DNA from 4 places in the Mesorhizobium sp. LNHC229A00 genome. Region 2 is predicted to be linked to each of the others. Evidence: predicted binding sites of a transcription regulator. Region 2 holds the regulator's gene; each other region holds the start of a gene.

Region 1 (4,198 bases), on a different contig from region 2:
TCGATGGCACGCTCCTTGAAGTAATCGCCGAAAGAGAAATTGCCCAGCATCTCGAAGAAGGTCAGGTGGCGCGCGGTATAGCCGACATTGTCGAGATCGTTGTGCTTGCCGCCGGCGCGAACGCTTTTCTGAGCTGTGGTGGCACGCGAATAGGGTCGCTTCTCCAAACCGGTGAAGACGTTCTTGAACTGCACCATGCCGGCATTGGTGAACATCAATGTCGGATCGTTGCGCGGCACGAGCGGGCTCGAGGCCACGACCTCGTGGCCCTCCTTGCGGAAATAGTCGAGAAAGGTCGACCGGATCTCGTTGACGCCACTCATGGATACTGCCTTTTCAAGAGAGCCGCCGGCCGGACCGGCGGGAGATGGCTCTGTATTTTCTAGAAGATGCAGTTGGCCTTTTAGCCGTAGCTCTTGACCCTGTCCAGAAACACGGAATTAAGCCAATTCGCGCTTTGCACCGGCACTTGCGGGGCCGCCCAAACGAAAACCGCCAGCGCGATGGCCGGCGGTTTGGAACGCGGTACTACAGAACTCTGTTACTTAAGCATCGGGTAATAGGCTGGATTTCTGGCCAAACTCCGGCCGTTGCCTACATCGCGCCGGCTTCGTCCTCAAAACCGTCGTCCCCATTGCCCTCGGAGCCACCATTTTCGAGGAACTTTTCGGCGATCAATCCGGCATTCTGCCTGAGCGCCAGCTCGATCTCGCGCGCGGTATCGGGATTGTCGCGCAGGAACAGTTTCGCATTCTCGCGGCCCTGGCCGAGACGTTGCGAATTGTAGGAGAACCAGGCGCCCGATTTCTCGACCACGCCGGCCTTGACACCAAGGTCGACCAGCTCGCCGGTCTTGGAGACGCCCTCGCCATACATGATGTCGAACTCGACCACCTTGAAGGGCGGCGCCAGCTTGTTCTTGACCACCTTGACGCGGGTCTGGTTGCCGACGACCTCGTCGCGATCCTTGACCGAGCCGATACGGCGGATGTCGAGGCGAACCGAAGCGTAGAATTTCAGTGCGTTGCCGCCGGTCGTGGTTTCGGGCGAACCGAACATGACGCCGATCTTCATGCGAATCTGGTTGATGAAGATGACCATGGTGTTGGAGCGCGAGATCGAGGCGGTCAGCTTGCGCAACGCCTGGCTCATCAGGCGGGCCTGCAGGCCCGGCAGCGAATCGCCCATCTCGCCCTCGATCTCGGCACGCGGCGTCAGCGCCGCCACCGAATCGACCACCAGCACGTCGATGGCGCCGGAACGCACCAGCGTGTCGCAAATCTCCAGCGCCTGCTCGCCGGTGTCGGGCTGCGAGATCAGCAGGTTTTCAAGATCGACGCCGAGCTTGCGGGCGTAGACCGGATCGAGCGCGTGTTCGGCATCGACGAAGGCGCAGATGCCGCCCTTCTTCTGGGCTTCAGCCACGGTGTGCAGGGCCAGGGTCGTCTTACCGGAGCTTTCCGGCCCATAGATCTCGATGATACGGCCGCGCGGCAAGCCACCGACGCCGAGCGCGATGTCGAGACCGAGCGAGCCGGTCGGCACCGTTTCGATCTCGACGACCTGCTCGTTGGCGCCGAGCCGCATGATCGAGCCCTTGCCGAAAGCCCGCTCGATTTGCGACAGCGCCGCATCCAGAGCCTTTGATTTGTCCACTGCCTTATCCTCTACCAGCCGCAAAGAATTCTGAGCCATGATACATCACCCCTTGGTCGTCAATGAAGGCCGGACAATCCGTAATCCCTGCCATTTTGTACCTTTTTTGTTCTCATTTGGCAAGGGGTGACAACCAACTGAAAAACAAGCGATATTGCGATTTGTTCTTTTTTTGTCTCGCAATCCCGGGCACGAACGGGCTCCGCATTGGGCCAGACGGCTCGATCGTATCGCCCGGCCGAATCGCCGACCTGCATGCGAAGCTCTGTCGCGCACTCTAGCGCTTGTGCGGCTGCAACAACAAAGGTCATATCGCCGCCATGGTGGAATCCCCGAAGATACTGGCCTTGGGCGGCGCCCATATCGACCGGCGTGGCCAGGTGTACGGTCCCTACGTGCCGGCAGCCTCCAATCCCGGCACGATGCGCGAGGATGTCGGCGGGGGCGTCTTCAATGCGTTGCGCAGCATGGTGCGGCGCGGCGTGTCGGCCTCCCTGTTGTCGATGCGGGGCGGCGATGCGTCGGCCGATACGGTTTCACGGGCCATCGCCGAGGCAGGCATCGCTGATCTTTCGGCGGTGTTCCTCGACCGTGCCACGCCGAGCTACACGGCATTGATCGATCGCGAGGGCGAATTGATCGTCGGCTTTGCCGACATGGCGCTGTATGACTTGGCTTTTCCCAAGCAGATCAGGCGTTCCAAGATACGCCAGGAGGTGGCCGCCGCCGATGCCATCCTGTGCGACGCCAATTTGCCGTCGGCCGCCCTGGAGCGGCTGCTGTCGCTCGCCGCCGGCAAACCGGTTTTCGCCATCGCGATTTCGCCGGCGAAGGTAACGCGGCTGATACCGGTTCTCGGCGGGCTGGCCCAGCTTTTCATGAACCGGCGAGAGGCCGTCGTGCTGGCTGGCGTCAATGCAGGGGCCGCCGAGCGGGAAATGGTCGATGGGTTGCGGTGCAGCGGCCTTGCCCGCGGCGTGGTCACGGCCGGTAACGGCCCTGTGCTGGGTTTCGACGAGGCAGGCGCCTTTTCGATCCTGCCGCCTGTCCCCAGAAAAGTCGCCGATGTCACCGGCGCCGGCGACGCGCTGGCAGGTGCGACGGTCGCAGCACTGCTGCGCGGCCTGCCACTGCGCCAGGCCGTGCGCGAGGGCGTCGCCGCGGCAACGCTGGCCATCGAAAGCGCCAATGCAGTGCCCGAATTCACCGCGGCGAGCTTCGCGGAAGCGCTGGCCCTTGTGCCGGATGCCAGGGAAGTGGCATGAGACCGGCAAATTCATAACGCGCATCGAAGCCACGCTTTCCTGATGGATGCGCCGCACTCCGGATTGGAGATCAGAGAATGACGCCAGAGACCGCTCGCCCCTTCATCGATATCCACGCACCGGTGGCGCAGGCCCTGGCCGCCGGGCGCCCGGTGGTGGCGCTCGAAAGTACCATCATCACCCATGGCATGCCCTATCCCGACAATGGCGCCATGGCGGCCAATGTCGAAAAGATCATCGCTGACGGCGGCGCGGTGCCGGCAACCATCGCGGTGGTCAACGGCCGCATCAAGATCGGGCTTTCGGACGGCGAACGCGAATCGCTGGCGATGACCGGTGACGCCATGAAGCTGTCGCGCGCCGATCTCGGCTTCGCCGTCGCGCAAGGCCGCACCGGTGGCACCACCGTCGCCGCTACCATGATCGCGGCTGATATGGTCGGGATAAAGGTGTTCGCCACCGGCGGCATTGGCGGCGTGCACAAGGGGGCGGAAAAGAGCTTCGACATCTCGGCCGACCTCGATGAATTGGCGCGTACACCGGTCATCGTCGTCTCGGCCGGCGCCAAGGCGATCCTCGACATCGAAAAGACGCTGGAAGTGTTGGAGACCCGCGGCGTGCCCGTGGTCGGCCATGGCTGCGAGACGATGCCGGCCTTCTGGTCGCGGCAGTCACCGTTCCGGGCGCCATTGACCTTGCACAGACCGGAAGATATCGCGCATTTCTACCGGACACGCCTCGCTCTGGGCTCGGGCGGCGGCATGCTGATTGCCAATCCCGTGCCGGAATCCCACGAAATCCCCGCTGAAGAAATGGCGGGCTACATCGAAGCCGCCCAAAAGGCGGCCGAAGCCCTCAACGTCACCGGCAAGGCCGTGACGCCGTTCCTGCTGGGAAAAATCCTCGAACTCACCGGCGGCCGCAGCCTGAAGACCAACATCGCGCTGGTCGAGAACAATGCAAGGCTGGCGGCTGAGATCGCCAAGGCGCTGTAGGGTCTGCCAAGAAAGTCCCCCCTCGTCCGGTTTGCCAAGGTCGAATTACCGGGAGCAATTCGGGGCAATCCGACCTCTTCCCGAGGGGAGAGGAGCTTGCAGCTTCAACGCAAACCTCTTCTCCCGGCGGGGAGAAGGTGGCCGCGAAGCGGCCGGATGAGGGGGTGGCTTCGCGCTGGCGGGAGCCTACTTCCCCGCCCGCCGCCCAGCCTCATAGGCGCGTCGCGCCCACACCGTCATTTCGTCGGGATCGTCGAATGCGCTGTCGGGAATGCTCCAATA
Region 2 (4,198 bases):
TTCCTCCCAGATTTGATCAGGGCCGCTTGGAAACGCGGCTGCTCCGCGATCATGGTCAGTCCGCCGGTCTGTGTCAAACATTATATATAATTGTGGTAGTAACCCAGTATCATATATACTTTTAGCCAGACGACGGATTGATCACGATGCGGGATGAGACGAGTTCCACAAAAACGGAAGCCGCCTATCAGCTGTTGCGGCGCGACATCCTGACCACGCGCCTCATGCCCGGCGCCCCGCTCAAACTGAGTGCGCTGCGCGGCACATATGGCGTCGGTTGGACACCGTTGCGCGAAGCCCTGTCGCGGCTCGAGGCCGAACGCTTGGTCACCGCCATCAGCAATCGTGGTTTTGCCGTGGCTCCGGTGTCGCGGGCCGAGCTGGAGGATCTGGCACGCGCCAGGATGGTGGTCGAGATACCCCTGTTCCTCGAATCGATGGAAAAAGGCGGCAGGGAGTGGGAGGATGCCGTAGTCACTGCCCACTACCGGCTCTCGCGTTGCAAGACGGCGGTCGACGATCCCTCCGACACGGCCGTCGACAGATGGGATGAGAACCACGAGGCTTTCCATGCGGCGCTGCTGAGCGCCGCCACATGCGACTGGCTGTTGCGGTTCCGCTCGACAATCTCGGATCAGTTGCGCCGGCATCATCGCTTTCTTGGTCTGGCGCCGACATTGCGGGCCGCGGCCGGCCTCAAGGACGGCTATGAACAGGCAATGGAGGCGTTGTGCGAAGCGATCGCGATCGAACACCATACTGCGATCATGGAAGCGGCACTCGATCGTGACGTCGAACGGGCCAAGGCGTTGATGACGGCGCATATCGGCTACACACTGCACGTCTATGTTCATAGCGAAGACAGCGGCGCGACCAGATACGCCGCCCGCGCCGGCAGCTTGAAGGGGTCGGGATAACTTCAGCGCTTCCGCGACGCCTATTCGCACGCGCTGGCCGGAGTGCGCCGAACGCCCGGGTCCATGGCCGCCCGGAGCTACCAATGGTTGGCATTTTGGTTTCGTTTCGTTCCGCGAATAATGAATCCATGAAATATACGGTACCCCTGGGAAGAAGCCTTCCAGATGGCTGATGCCAGCTCCATCGGCGGATAGGCCACAGGCCATTAACCAAACGATTTCAATGTGCCTGCCGATCGCGGAAAGGACCAGTTGCTGACGCCGTTGGGGGCAAAAAACTTCAGACCCCTTAACAAATTCATTAAACTTTAAACGGTTGCAGAACACAACTGGAACAGATAGTGTTTGTTCTGGGTTTGTTTTTTCGATTCTGGTTCAACCTTTCGTTCAATGTCTTGGGGGCCGCCATGCTGACACGCAAGCAACATGAACTGTTGATGTTCATCCACGAACGGCTCAAGGAAAGCGGGATACCGCCTTCCTTCGACGAGATGAAGGAAGCACTCGATCTTGCCTCCAAGTCGGGGATCCATCGCCTGATCACGGCGCTGGAGGAGCGCGGCTTCATTCGCCGGCTACCCAATCGGGCGCGCGCGCTGGAAGTGCTTCGGCTGCCGGACTCGATCGCGCCGGGCCTCAATGCGGCAAAGAAGTTCTCGCCAAGTGTCATCCAAGGCAGCCTTGGCCAAGGCAGTCTCGGACGCCAGATCAGGCCGGCCGCTGCGCCTTCGCGCCTGCCCGCGGCCGGCAACGACGACGATGCGGTTTCAGCCGTGTCCATCCCGGTCATGGGCCGTATCGCCGCCGGTGTGCCGATCGATGCAATCCAGCATCAGACGCATTCGATCTCGGTGCCGCCGGACATGATCATGGGCGGCGAGCATTATGCGCTGGAGGTCAAGGGCGACTCGATGATCGAGGCTGGTATCTTCGATGGGGACACGGTCATTATCCGCAATGCCGACACGGCAAGCCCGGGCGAAATTATCGTGGCACTGGTCGACGAGGAGGAAGCGACGCTGAAGCGGTTCCGCCGCAAAGGCGCTTCGATCGCGCTTGAGGCTGCCAATCCAGCCTACGAAACACGCATTTTCGGGCCGGACAGGGTCAAGGTACAAGGCAAGCTGGTCGGGTTGATCAGGCGCTACTGAGCCGGCTTTCCATCGGGCTTGTCGGGTTTTTTGTACGGCGGCAGCCCCCTCGCCTCGCGTGAGAATTTTCGCTGTTCGTGCCAGGGTCGGTATGGTCCGTCGACGGCGAATTCGATCCCGGCCCGGGTCGTGGCCGACTGGGGATTGAAGAAGACGGCAGCGCTTCCCTTGCGGGCGAGCTGCCGTTTGGTGACGACGAGAACCAGCGGATTGTGGCAGGTGTCATAGGCGGTCGCGTCGTTCACGATGATCAGGTCAGCGAAAGCGCAGGCTTTCCAGGTGGTCTTGCGGTCCTCGACATAAGCAATGATCGCGCCGGAAGGGTGCCTGGCAAGGCACAGGCCTTCGCGGCAGTAGAAGGGCGATCCCGGCGGCAGGTCGGCGGGACTGGCAACGTCGAATTGCCCGTCTGTCTTGTCGAACATTTCCGGTTTGACGATTGTTTCGGAGATCAGAGCGCGCTTCCAGTTGTCGGTTGCGAATTCGTTCGGACGTTCCCGGTTGACGGCCAGTTCGCCATTGCCGATCGGCAGCGCTACCAGCCGCGCATCTTCCGAGATCAGCACATCGGGCGCGCGCGTGTGCGACACAGTCAACAGGCCGGCGAGCGCGAATGGCAGCGCCGCGAGCCGCAGCCAGGTCGTCGCCATCGTCGCGATAACCAGCGCGACGGTGACCAGCAGCACGGATTGCTGCGAAATCAGCCCGACTCCGTCGACCGGAGAGCGCTCCGATATCCACGCCGACACGGCGATCATCGCCGTCAGGCCCTTGCCCATGAGGTAGAGAGCCGGCCAATCCAGTCCGAATGGCATCAGCAGCGCGCTAGCGACGGCCAGGAACATCACGACCGACACGATCGGCATCACGGCCAGATTGGCGAACAGGCTGAGGGGCGATACCCGCTGGAAATGCCAGATGGCAAACAGTGCCGTGGCGCTGCCGGCGATAATCGACGTCATGGCCAATCCACCTGTCGCCAGCAGGAATTTTCGCGTCAGGAGCCCGGGCAGGATCGCTTTGGCGGCGGTGGCCTGGTCTTTCCCGCACGGTGATCGGCCCAGCCGGCATAAGCGCCAACCAGGGCCGCGGTCGCGGCGAACGACATCTGAAAGCTTGGGCCGACGACCTCGTGCGGCGAGACCAGGATGACGGCGATCGCCGAGATCGCCAGATTGCGCATGGTCAGCGCAGCGCGATCGAAGAAGACGGCAATCAGCATCACCGCCAACATGATGAAGCTGCGTTCGGCCGCAACGACGACACCGGAAATCATGAGATAGGCGGCGATCGAGAACAGTGCGGCGGCGGCGGCGTATTTCTTCACCGGCCGGCGCGCGGAAAAGTCTGGTAACAGTGCGAAGGCACCACGCAGCAGACCCATGATGGTGCCGGCCACAAGCGCCATATGCAGTCCCGAAATAGAGATGATGTGATAGATGCCGGTACGCCGCATCGCTTCATTGATTTCATCGGGTATGCCGGCGCGCACGCCGACGATCAGCGCCGCCGCGATCTCGCCTTCAGCGCCGCCGACGCTGCCCCTGATGTGGTCGGCGATGGCTTCGCGGGCATTTTCAATGCCTGAGAAAAGGCGAGCCGATAGCGGCATCTCACCGTCAGCGGGGGAAACAACCGTCGGATTGCCGAGGAAGAAGCCGCTGCCGCCGATGCCGGCGAAATAACTGTCGAAAGAGAAGTCGTAACTGTCCGGCCGGACCGGGCCGGTCGGCGGCAACAGTTTGGCGTAGCCTGTGATGAGCGAGCCGGCGGTCATTCCCGGCGGTATCTTGCGTGCGGAAAGCCGGACCCTTTCCGGCGCATAGCGCAGTTTCGGCCGCGCGGTCGAAATCACGTCCATGGTCAGCCGGATGCGGCCGCTCTCCATCTCTTCGAGCGAGACCACGCGGCCGGTCAATTGCGTGGAGATTTCCGAACCCAGCATACGGGTTCCGGCTCGCCATGTTTCGACCTTCGCCGCGAGTAAGCCCAGCGCGCACAACAGCACTGCCATGAAACACAGATGGGTTTTCGACCACGAACGCGAGACGAAGGCACAGACCGCCATCAGCACCACGACCGCGACGGGCTTTGCAAAGTCGGGCTCGGACGCCAGCGAGAAATAGGCGA
Region 3 (4,198 bases), on a different contig from region 2:
TCGGCTCGGCGCGATAGCCGAGACCCTTGAGGATCTCTTCCATGTCGTCGGCGGTTGCGCCAAGGATCGACATCATCGGCGGCGTCACCATGAATGACTGGCCGTCATAGGCGCCGTCCGGACGCTGGCCAAGGCCGGGCTTCCAGTTGGTCGCCGGGCGGATCAGGTCGGCCAGCCGCTCCAGAATGTCGATGCGCACGGCGCGGCGGCCGAGATTGCGGTACCCAGCGAGCTTGTAGAAGGCTTTGTCGAAGGCCGGGTCGATGACAACAGAGGTGCGGCCCGAGGCCAGCGAGTGGACGACGTCGCCGAAGCCTGGCTTGTCCTTGCCGTCGTTCTTCAGCGCCCAAAGCAGCGTCACCAGCCCAGCGGGTGCCGGCTTGATCAACGCCGGCACGAACACGTGGTATGCGCCGAAGCGGACGCCAAGCCGGCGCAGCGCCGCGCGGCCTTCCTGGTCCAAGGATTTCATCTCTTCGGCGATGTCACGACGGTTAATGAGGCCGAAATTCTCGACCAGCTGGAAAGCGATGCCACGGCCGATGCCGGAAATCTGCTCGGCGTTTTTCAGATCGACCAGCGGCTTCAACAACGACTCGATCTGGAAATTGACGAAGCGTTCGGCGCGCGCCGCGACCTTGTCGCGCGCCGGGCCCGTCAGCTGTTCGTCAGCCAGCAACACCAGGCGCGGCTTCAGCGCGTCTTCGCCCGAGACCAGCGTGCCTATCGGCGCGCCGATCCAGCGCAGCGTGCCGTCCGAACCGAGCGCGAGATCGCCATTGGCGCAGGCGCCGAAGCGCTCCGCGCGTGCCTCGAACTCGGCGGCAAGCGCCTTTTGCGCGGCAGTGCGCACGGCCTTGGCGTCTTCGCCGCCGGCGGTCTGGTCGGCGGTGAAGCGGAACCCTTGCAACTCGCCGACATGATGGCTTTCGACAAGGACGGTTCCGGTAGGACTGATTTCGGCTTCAGGCATGGTATTTTCTCTAAGGCGCCGCATGAGGACGGAAGTCCTGCGGTCTACGAAGCGTTTCGTCAACCGCTCATGCAGCGCATCCGACAATCTGTCTTCGATTTCGCGCGTCTTTTCCTGCCAGTGTGCCTGATCGGCCAGCCAGCCGGGCCGGTTCGACACGAATGTCCAGGTGCGGATCTGGGCGATGCGGTGCGACAGCGTGTCGATGTCGCCCTCGGTGGTGTCGGCGCGGCGCACCTGTTCGGCCATGTAGTTCTCGTCGACATGGCCCTGCCGGGCGAGGTCCATGTAGATCGAGGCGATGAGGTCGGCATGCTGGGCAGGCGCGATCTTGCGATAGTCGGGCAGGGCGCAGGCTTCCCACAGCAACGCCACGCGCTTTGCATTGGTGGCGAGCGCGCGGATGTCTTCGTCGCGGGAGAGATGTTCGAGCGCTTGCGCATCGACGGCCGGCAGCGCGCGTGTCAGGCCCTCGACCGGCGCGTTGGTTTCGATCGAGCGCTTCAGCGCATCAAGGCTGGCGAAATCGAATTGGGCGGTGCGCCACTGCAGCACCTTCACCGGGTCGAAGTCATGGCCCTCGATCTTCTGGACGAGATCCTCGTCCAGCGGATCGACCTGGCCGGTGACGCCGAACGTGCCGTCGCGAAGATGCCGGCCGGCGCGGCCGGCGATCTGGCCGAGCTCGGCTGCCGTAAGATTGCGGTACTGGTAGCCGTCGAACTTGCGGTTCTGGGCGAAGGCGACATGGTCGAGGTCAAGGTTGAGGCCCATGCCGATCGCGTCGGTGGCAATGAGATAGTCGACATCGCCCGACTGGAACAGCGCCACCTGGGCATTGCGAGTGCGGGGCGACAGGGCCCCGAGAACGACGGCCGCACCACCCTGCTGGCGGCGGATGAGTTCGGCGATGGCATAGACCTCGTCGGCGGAGAAGGCGACGATCGCGGTACGCCTGGGCAAGCGGGTCAGTTTCTTGGAGCCGGCATAGGCCAGATGTGACAGCCGCGGCCGCGTCACTACGGAGATGCCTTTCAGCAGCCGCTGGAGAATGCCGTGCATGGTGGCCGCGCCAAGCAGCAGCGTCTCCTGGCGGCCGCGCAGATGCAGGATGCGGTCGGTGAAGATATGGCCGCGCTCGAGGTCGCCGGCCAGTTGCACCTCGTCGATGGCAACAAAGGCGGCGTCGGTTTCACGCGGCATGGCTTCGACGGTGCAGACCGAATATTTGGCGCCCGGCGGCTGGATCTTCTCCTCGCCGGTGATCAGCGCCACTTTGTTGGCACCGACCTTTTCGCAGACGCGCGTGTAGACCTCGCGGGCCAGCAGCCTCAGCGGCAGGCCGATGACACCGGTTTCGTGCGCGACCATGCGCTCGATGGCGAGATGGGTCTTGCCGGTATTGGTCGGCCCAAGCACGGCGGTCACGTCGCGGCCCGACAGGATCAGCGGCTCGGTGTGTTTCGGCTGGATGTTCATCGGCTCGGAAATAAGGCTTTCTGGCCTCTCGTGGTCGGGAGCGTGCCAGGGTGGCGCGTATGACAGCCGACACATAGGGTTTTCGGGCGCGAAGCGAAAGCAGAATGTTCCGGCAGGGTTCCGCAGACACCCGCCTCACTCCGCAAATCAGCCCTGCTTAACAGTTGGAACGAGTCTGGAACGAATCAGCGACGAATCGGCGACTCCGCCAGATTCAGCTTTTGTTCACGGCTAGATATGGATTTTGGGACCACGAGTCTCACCACATGCTGAATCGCCGAACTGGCCCGTTTTATGCTGGGCGGGTCCTGCCGTTAACTTCCGCCGGGAACAATGAGGGGGAGTCGGTGCGCGCTCGGATAAGCTTATGAAACTGTTAATCTTTCTAAACTCGACGTTAAAGAATAGCAGCTTATCGCGGCCATTAATCTTAACATTGGGCTCAAAGCCGGAACGAATCGGCGACAAAGCAGCGCCGGCCGTATTTTCTGCTTTTGTTCTCTCAATATCTTGTGTTGTGAACAGCTTATCCACCGAGAATCCAAAGGCTTAACCACAGGGTTCGCACAGACGCGCCTACCGGCATTAACCTTTGCGTGCCGAATTGGGGCATTGCGTAACAGCCATTTGGAAACGGACCGATTTCCGGTCCGCTTATCGCAGGTGCTTATGGATCCGCAGCCTTGGACCGCGCGAGCAGACGTCTCAGACGAAGTACTGGCCGCCATTGGCGGTGAGGGTCGAGCCGGTGATGAAGCCGGCATCTTGCGAAGCGAGGAAGACCACGCAGCGCGCGATCTCTTCCGGCTCGCCAAGACGGCCGACCGGGATTTGCGGGATGATGCGCTCGTTGAGCACCTTTTCGTCGATCGCCTTGACCATCTCGGTGGCGATGTAGCCAGGGCAGATGACGTTGACGGTGATGCCCGCGCGGGCGCCTTCCTGGGCGAGCGCCTTCGAGAAGCCGATGTCGCCGGCCTTGGCGGCGGAGTAATTGACCTGACCGGCCTGGCCCTTCTGGCCGTTGATCGAGGAGATGGTGATGACGCGGCCGAACTTGCGGTCGCGCATGCCGCCCCACAGCGGATGGGTCATGTTGAAGACACCGGACAGATTGGTATCGATCACCTCTTTCCACTGCTCGCGGGTGATCTTGTGGAACATGGCGTCGCGGGTGATGCCGGCATTGTTGACCAGCACCGAGACAGGGCCGAGGTCGGCTTCGACTTGTTTGATACCGGCCGCGCAAGCGTCATAGTCGGCGACCGACCATTTGTAGACCGGAATGCCGGTCTGCGCCTTGAACTTCGCCGCCGCCTCGTCGTTGCCGGCGTAGTTCGCGGCAACCGAATAGCCGGCGTTCTTCAAAGCGATCGAGATCGCCGCGCCGATGCCGCGCGATCCACCCGTGACGATTGCAACCTTGGTCATGCATTTCCCCTTCTTAAATCGCCCTGTTGTCGGGCTTGGCAGGCACTGGACTTACCATAGGCACCACATGTGAAACGGGCGGCTTGCGCCGCCCGTCCAAAGTCTATCAGAAAGCCTCCACGCACATGGCGACGCCCATGCCGCCGCCGATGCATAGGGTGGCCAGCCCCTTCTTGGCGCCGCGTCGGCGCATTTCGAAGACCAGCGTGTTGAAGATGCGGGCGCCCGAGGCGCCGATCGGGTGGCCGATGGCGATGGCGCCGCCATTGACGTTGACGATCGAGGGATCCCAGCCCATGTCCTTGTTGACGGCGC
Region 4 (4,198 bases), on a different contig from region 2:
CAGTGCGAACAGCACGATCTGGCCTGCAACGCGCGCCGTGCGGTGTCGCAGCCGGCCGCTCAGCGAAAGCGCGAACGCCACCAGCGCGGCAAGGGCGATCGAGACGGACAAGGGACTGACAGTCTCGGCGAGCGGCAACAGCGCGACAAGCAAGGCGGCCGACTTGAGCCATACCTTGCCGTCGCTGAAGGCGGCGGGATGCACGGCAACCACAGCGGCGGCAATCAGGATGGCGAACAGCAGAACCGTGATCCCGGCGGGCTGGCCGTAGAACAGGAAATCGGCGAGCGCGACCAGCAGCACGGCGACGCCCAAGCGGCTGCAATAGCTTGGCGCGGCGCGGAAGAAGGAGGTCACGGCCTGATTTTCCTGATGGCGTCCCATCGCCATGGCGGCGGACTCTTGCGGACAAACCGGGGAATTGCAGCGGGGTTGGCGCGTTGCGGGTCGACCAGCCACCAGCCTTCGCTGCGCAGCCGGTAAGGTAGACGGGGTTTTGCTCGCTTGTGCATGCCGACTGTCTCGCAGGCATGCAGGAAAGCGATGCGGCGGATCGGAGGAGGTTTTCCGCAGGCGCGTGCAGTTTTCGTGCAGGGCTATCGGCTTGCCTCGCCCGACCACACACGGCATAGATCTGGCATGACTGAAACCTACCGCCCGCGCCGCTCCGTGCTCTATGTCCCGGCCTCCAACGACAAGGCGCTGGCCAAGATCGCGCAGCTTGCCTGCGACGCGGTCATCATCGACCTCGAGGACGCCGTCGCCCCCGCCGACAAGATCGCCGCGCGCGAAAAACTGACCGGCATTTTCGCCAACCGCCCTGATGCCAATGGCCGGCGCTGCGAGATGGTGGTGCGCGTCAATGCGCTGTCCAGCGAATGGGGCACTGACGATCTTGCGGCCGTGGCCAAGGCGGAGCCGGACGGCATCCTGCTGCCAAAGGTCGACACGCCGCGTGACGTGCTCGAAGTTGGCGATGTGCTGGACGATAATTTTGCCCCGGACAGCGTGAAACTATGGGCGATGATCGAGACACCCAAGGCCATGCTCAACATCGGCGCCATTGCCGAACTCGGCCGCGACCCCGCCTCGCGCCTGGATTGTTTCATCGCCGGAACAAATGACCTGATCAAGGATACCGGCGTGCTGGCGACGCCGGATCGCGCCTATCTTCTGCCATGGCTGATGCAGATGCTGCTGGCGGCACGCGCCGGCGGGATCGACATGCTCGATGGCGTGTTCAACGATTTTCGCGACCCGGACGCGTTCGCGCGTGAGTGCACGCAGGCCGCCGCCATGGGCTTTGACGGCAAGACGCTGATCCATCCATCGCAGATTGAGGCCGCCAACCGTGCCTTCGCCCCGTCGGCGCAGGCGCTGGCCGAGGCGCGCGCGGTGAAGGATGCCTTCGCGCTTGCTCAAAACAGCGGCAAGGGCGTCATCGCGCTGAATGGCAGGATGGTCGAGCGGTTGCACTTGGCGCAGGCCGAAAAACTTCTGGCGAAAGCGGCCGCCATCGGCGCATGATATTCGCCGATTTGGGATACACGACAGGAATTGGACGATGAAACTCTACCGCTTTCTCACCGCCCCGGACGACGCCAGCTTCTGCCATAAGGTGACGGCGGCGCTGAACAAGGGCTGGCACCTGTTCGGCTCGCCGACCTACGCCTACGACAAGAAGACCAAGACCATGCGCTGCGGCCAGGCCGTGGTGAAGGATGTCGATGGCCAGGAATACGGACCGGATACGAAGCTCAGCGACTGGTAGGGGAAAACGCCGAGAGCTACTCCGCCGCCTCTTCGATCTTCTCCATATCATCGTCCGACAGGCCGAAATGGTGGCCGATCTCGTGGATCAGCACGTGGGTGACGATGTCGCCCAGCGTTTCCTCGTTTTCGGCCCAGTAGTCGAGCATGGCGCGGCGGTAGAGCGTGATGCGGTTCGGGCCTTCGCCTGTTTGTGGGTTCCAGCGTTCGGCGATGCCGCGCCCCTCGAACAGGCCGAGCAGGTCGAACGGCGTTTCCAGCGACAGGTCGTCCATGATCTCGTCGGTCGGGAACTCAGCGATCTGGATGACGATCTCGCCGGTCAGCTTGCGAAAATCCTCCGGCAGGTGGGCATAGGCCTCCAGGGCCAGGAACTCCAATTCCTCCATCGAGGGCGCAAGTTCACCATGCCAGGTGCGGGTCTTGTAGATGCGGGCCATGCTTTGTCCTTTGATCCCGGATATAGGCGTTCGCGCTGGTCGAGGCAAATGACGCCTGTACGCCGGTGTCGCGCAGGAAGAGGAATAAATTCCTTGATGACTCTGCTTGACTCTTCCGATCCCCTCTGGAATCTATAGGAACATAACAGGAACAATTGTGAGTGAAAGCTGACCGTCATGGCGATGACCGCCGTGGCGCGGGAGACTGTTTTTGCCCTGCGCCGCCAGATCGCGAAGATCGAGGGAACACTGCCCGAGCGCCTGCAGGCACCGGCTGGCGCGCCCCTTGATGCTGACGCCGGCAGCGATCTGACGATCGTCCGGCGCGGCCTTGCCGCGGCCTTGCCGGATGCTTTCCTGCCCATTGGCATCGAGCGGCTCGATGCCGCGCTCAGCGGCGGCCTGCCGAAAGCCGCCCTGACCGAAATCCATGGCCTGGAAACCCGCGATGCAGGAGCCGTCGCCGGTTTCGCCCTGTCGATCGTCAGCCTGATCCTCAACCAGGCGCAGGGGCTGCCCATCCTGTGGATCGGGACATCGGAAATTTTCCACGAGGCCGGCTTTCCCTATGCCAGGGGGCTGCATGCCTCGTTCGGCATCGAGCCCGGGCAATTGCTGTTTTCCGAGGCGCCCCGGCTTGTCGATGCGCTGTGGATCGCCGAGGAGGCGGCCCGGATGACCGCGCTTGCCGCCGTCATCCTAGAGATCCGCGGCAATCCGCAGCGGCTGGACCTGACCGCGACACGCCGCCTGCATGCGCGGGCGCAAGGTGCCGGCCGGCCGGTGTTCCTGCTGCGGCAAGCGGCCGAGCCCGAACCGACGGCGGCGCCTGTTCGTCTGATTGTCGCGTCGGCGCCGGCCGTGCCGCGCGAAACAGTCGCCGGGCCGCTCGCCGGCTCGATCGGCCACCCGGCCTTCACCATCAGCATCGGCAAGAGCCGCACGGCCCTGCCTGGACAATTCACACTGGAGTGGAACCCCGATGAACGCAAATTCGATGAAAGAAGGGGCGAGGAAAGGCGCAGGGCGAGCAACGAATGGGCAGAGAATCCTGTCCCTATGGTTTCCCTATCTCGCGACAGAAAGGATCCTGCGGCAGCGTCTGGGGAAATCCTGGCGTTCCCGGCCGTCGGATCATCCGCAGCTATCTCACCCACCGCTCGTGATCAGCCATCGCCAGGGCAACGCGCAGCGCATCTCGGCCCTCGACGCGCGGGCTGAGGCGCTGCACCTGAAGCGCGACATGGGGATTGCCGATGCGCGCGCCATGCATCCGTCGATCGACATCGTCGAAGCCGATCCGGAGGCCGACCGGCGCCTGCTCGAGGGCCTCGCCGACTGGTGCGACCGCTACACGCCGCTGGTGGCGCTGGACGGCATCGACGGCCTGTTCCTCGACGTCACCGGCTGCACCCATCTGTTCGGCGGCGAACGCGCCATGCTGGACGAAATCCTGTCGCGCTTCTTCCAGCAGGGTTTCGACGTCCGCGGCGGGCTTGCCGGCACGCCCGGAGCGGCCTGGGCGGCGGCCCGGTTTTGCGGCGACCGCATCGTTCCATCAGGCGAGGAGGAAGCCTTGCTTGCCCCCTTGCCGCTGGCCGCCGTTCGCATAGCGCCGGAAACCCGTACTAGCCTGGAAAGTGTGGGGCTGCGCACGGCGGGCGCCGTCATGGCGGCGCCGCGCGCGCCGCTCGCCCGCCGGTTCGGCGCCCTGCTGCTCCAGCGCCTCGACCAGGCGCTTGGCCGTCTCGACGAGGCGATCTCACCGCGTCTTCCCGTCGCGCCGCTTTCGGTCGAACGTCATCTCGCCGAGCCCGTCACGCTGACGGAGGAAATAGAACGGCTGGTGGGCATGCTGGCGACGACCTTGAAGACCGACCTCGAACGCCGCGGCGAAGGCGCAAGGAGCCTGGCACTGCTGCTTTTTCGCGTCGACGGCGCCGTCAGCCGCATCGCGCTCGGCACCTCGCGGCCGATGCGCGAACCCT

The links. The regulator LexA, encoded in region 2, represses DNA repair genes until DNA is damaged. The targets are predictions, from matches to a motif close to TGTTCNNNNTGTGTTCNG.
Region 1: recA (recombinase RecA) is a predicted target of LexA. The motif match lies at 1,753-1,770, and genes of this name have one in related genera.
Region 3: X742_RS147080 (helicase-related protein) is a predicted target of LexA. The motif match lies at 2,618-2,635, and genes of this name have one in related genera.
Region 4: X742_RS144625 (metallopeptidase family protein) is a predicted target of LexA. The motif match lies at 2,347-2,364, and genes of this name have one in related genera.

Annotation. Positions count from the first base shown of each region.
Region 1 covers NZ_AYWQ01000009.1:145,466-149,663, forward strand. Annotated here, with positions in the region: gene alaS (alanine--tRNA ligase) at 1-323, opposite strand, end outside; gene recA (recombinase RecA) at 595-1,695, opposite strand; gene X742_RS150835 (carbohydrate kinase family protein) at 1,977-2,921, shown strand; gene X742_RS150830 (pseudouridine-5'-phosphate glycosidase) at 2,999-3,916, shown strand; gene X742_RS150825 (TfoX/Sxy family protein) at 4,103-4,198, opposite strand, start outside.
Region 2 covers NZ_AYWQ01000012.1:200,233-204,430, forward strand. Annotated here, with positions in the region: gene X742_RS147740 (GntR family transcriptional regulator) at 147-917, shown strand; gene lexA (transcriptional repressor LexA) at 1,325-2,068, shown strand; partial or broken gene X742_RS01000000170410 (ComEC/Rec2 family competence protein) at 2,062-4,198, opposite strand, start outside.
Region 3 covers NZ_AYWQ01000013.1:15,580-19,777, forward strand. Annotated here, with positions in the region: gene X742_RS147080 (helicase-related protein) at 1-2,452, opposite strand, end outside; gene X742_RS1000000174150 (hypothetical protein) at 2,684-2,986, opposite strand; gene phbB (acetoacetyl-CoA reductase) at 3,158-3,883, opposite strand; gene X742_RS147070 (acetyl-CoA C-acetyltransferase) at 3,990-4,198, opposite strand, start outside.
Region 4 covers NZ_AYWQ01000018.1:60,392-64,589, forward strand. Annotated here, with positions in the region: gene X742_RS144640 (DUF4173 domain-containing protein) at 1-357, opposite strand, end outside; gene X742_RS144635 (CoA ester lyase) at 640-1,527, shown strand; gene X742_RS144630 (DUF1737 domain-containing protein) at 1,565-1,771, shown strand; gene X742_RS144625 (metallopeptidase family protein) at 1,788-2,210, opposite strand; gene X742_RS1000000175980 (RecA protein) at 2,388-3,431, shown strand; gene X742_RS144615 (DUF6504 family protein) at 3,373-4,198, shown strand, end outside.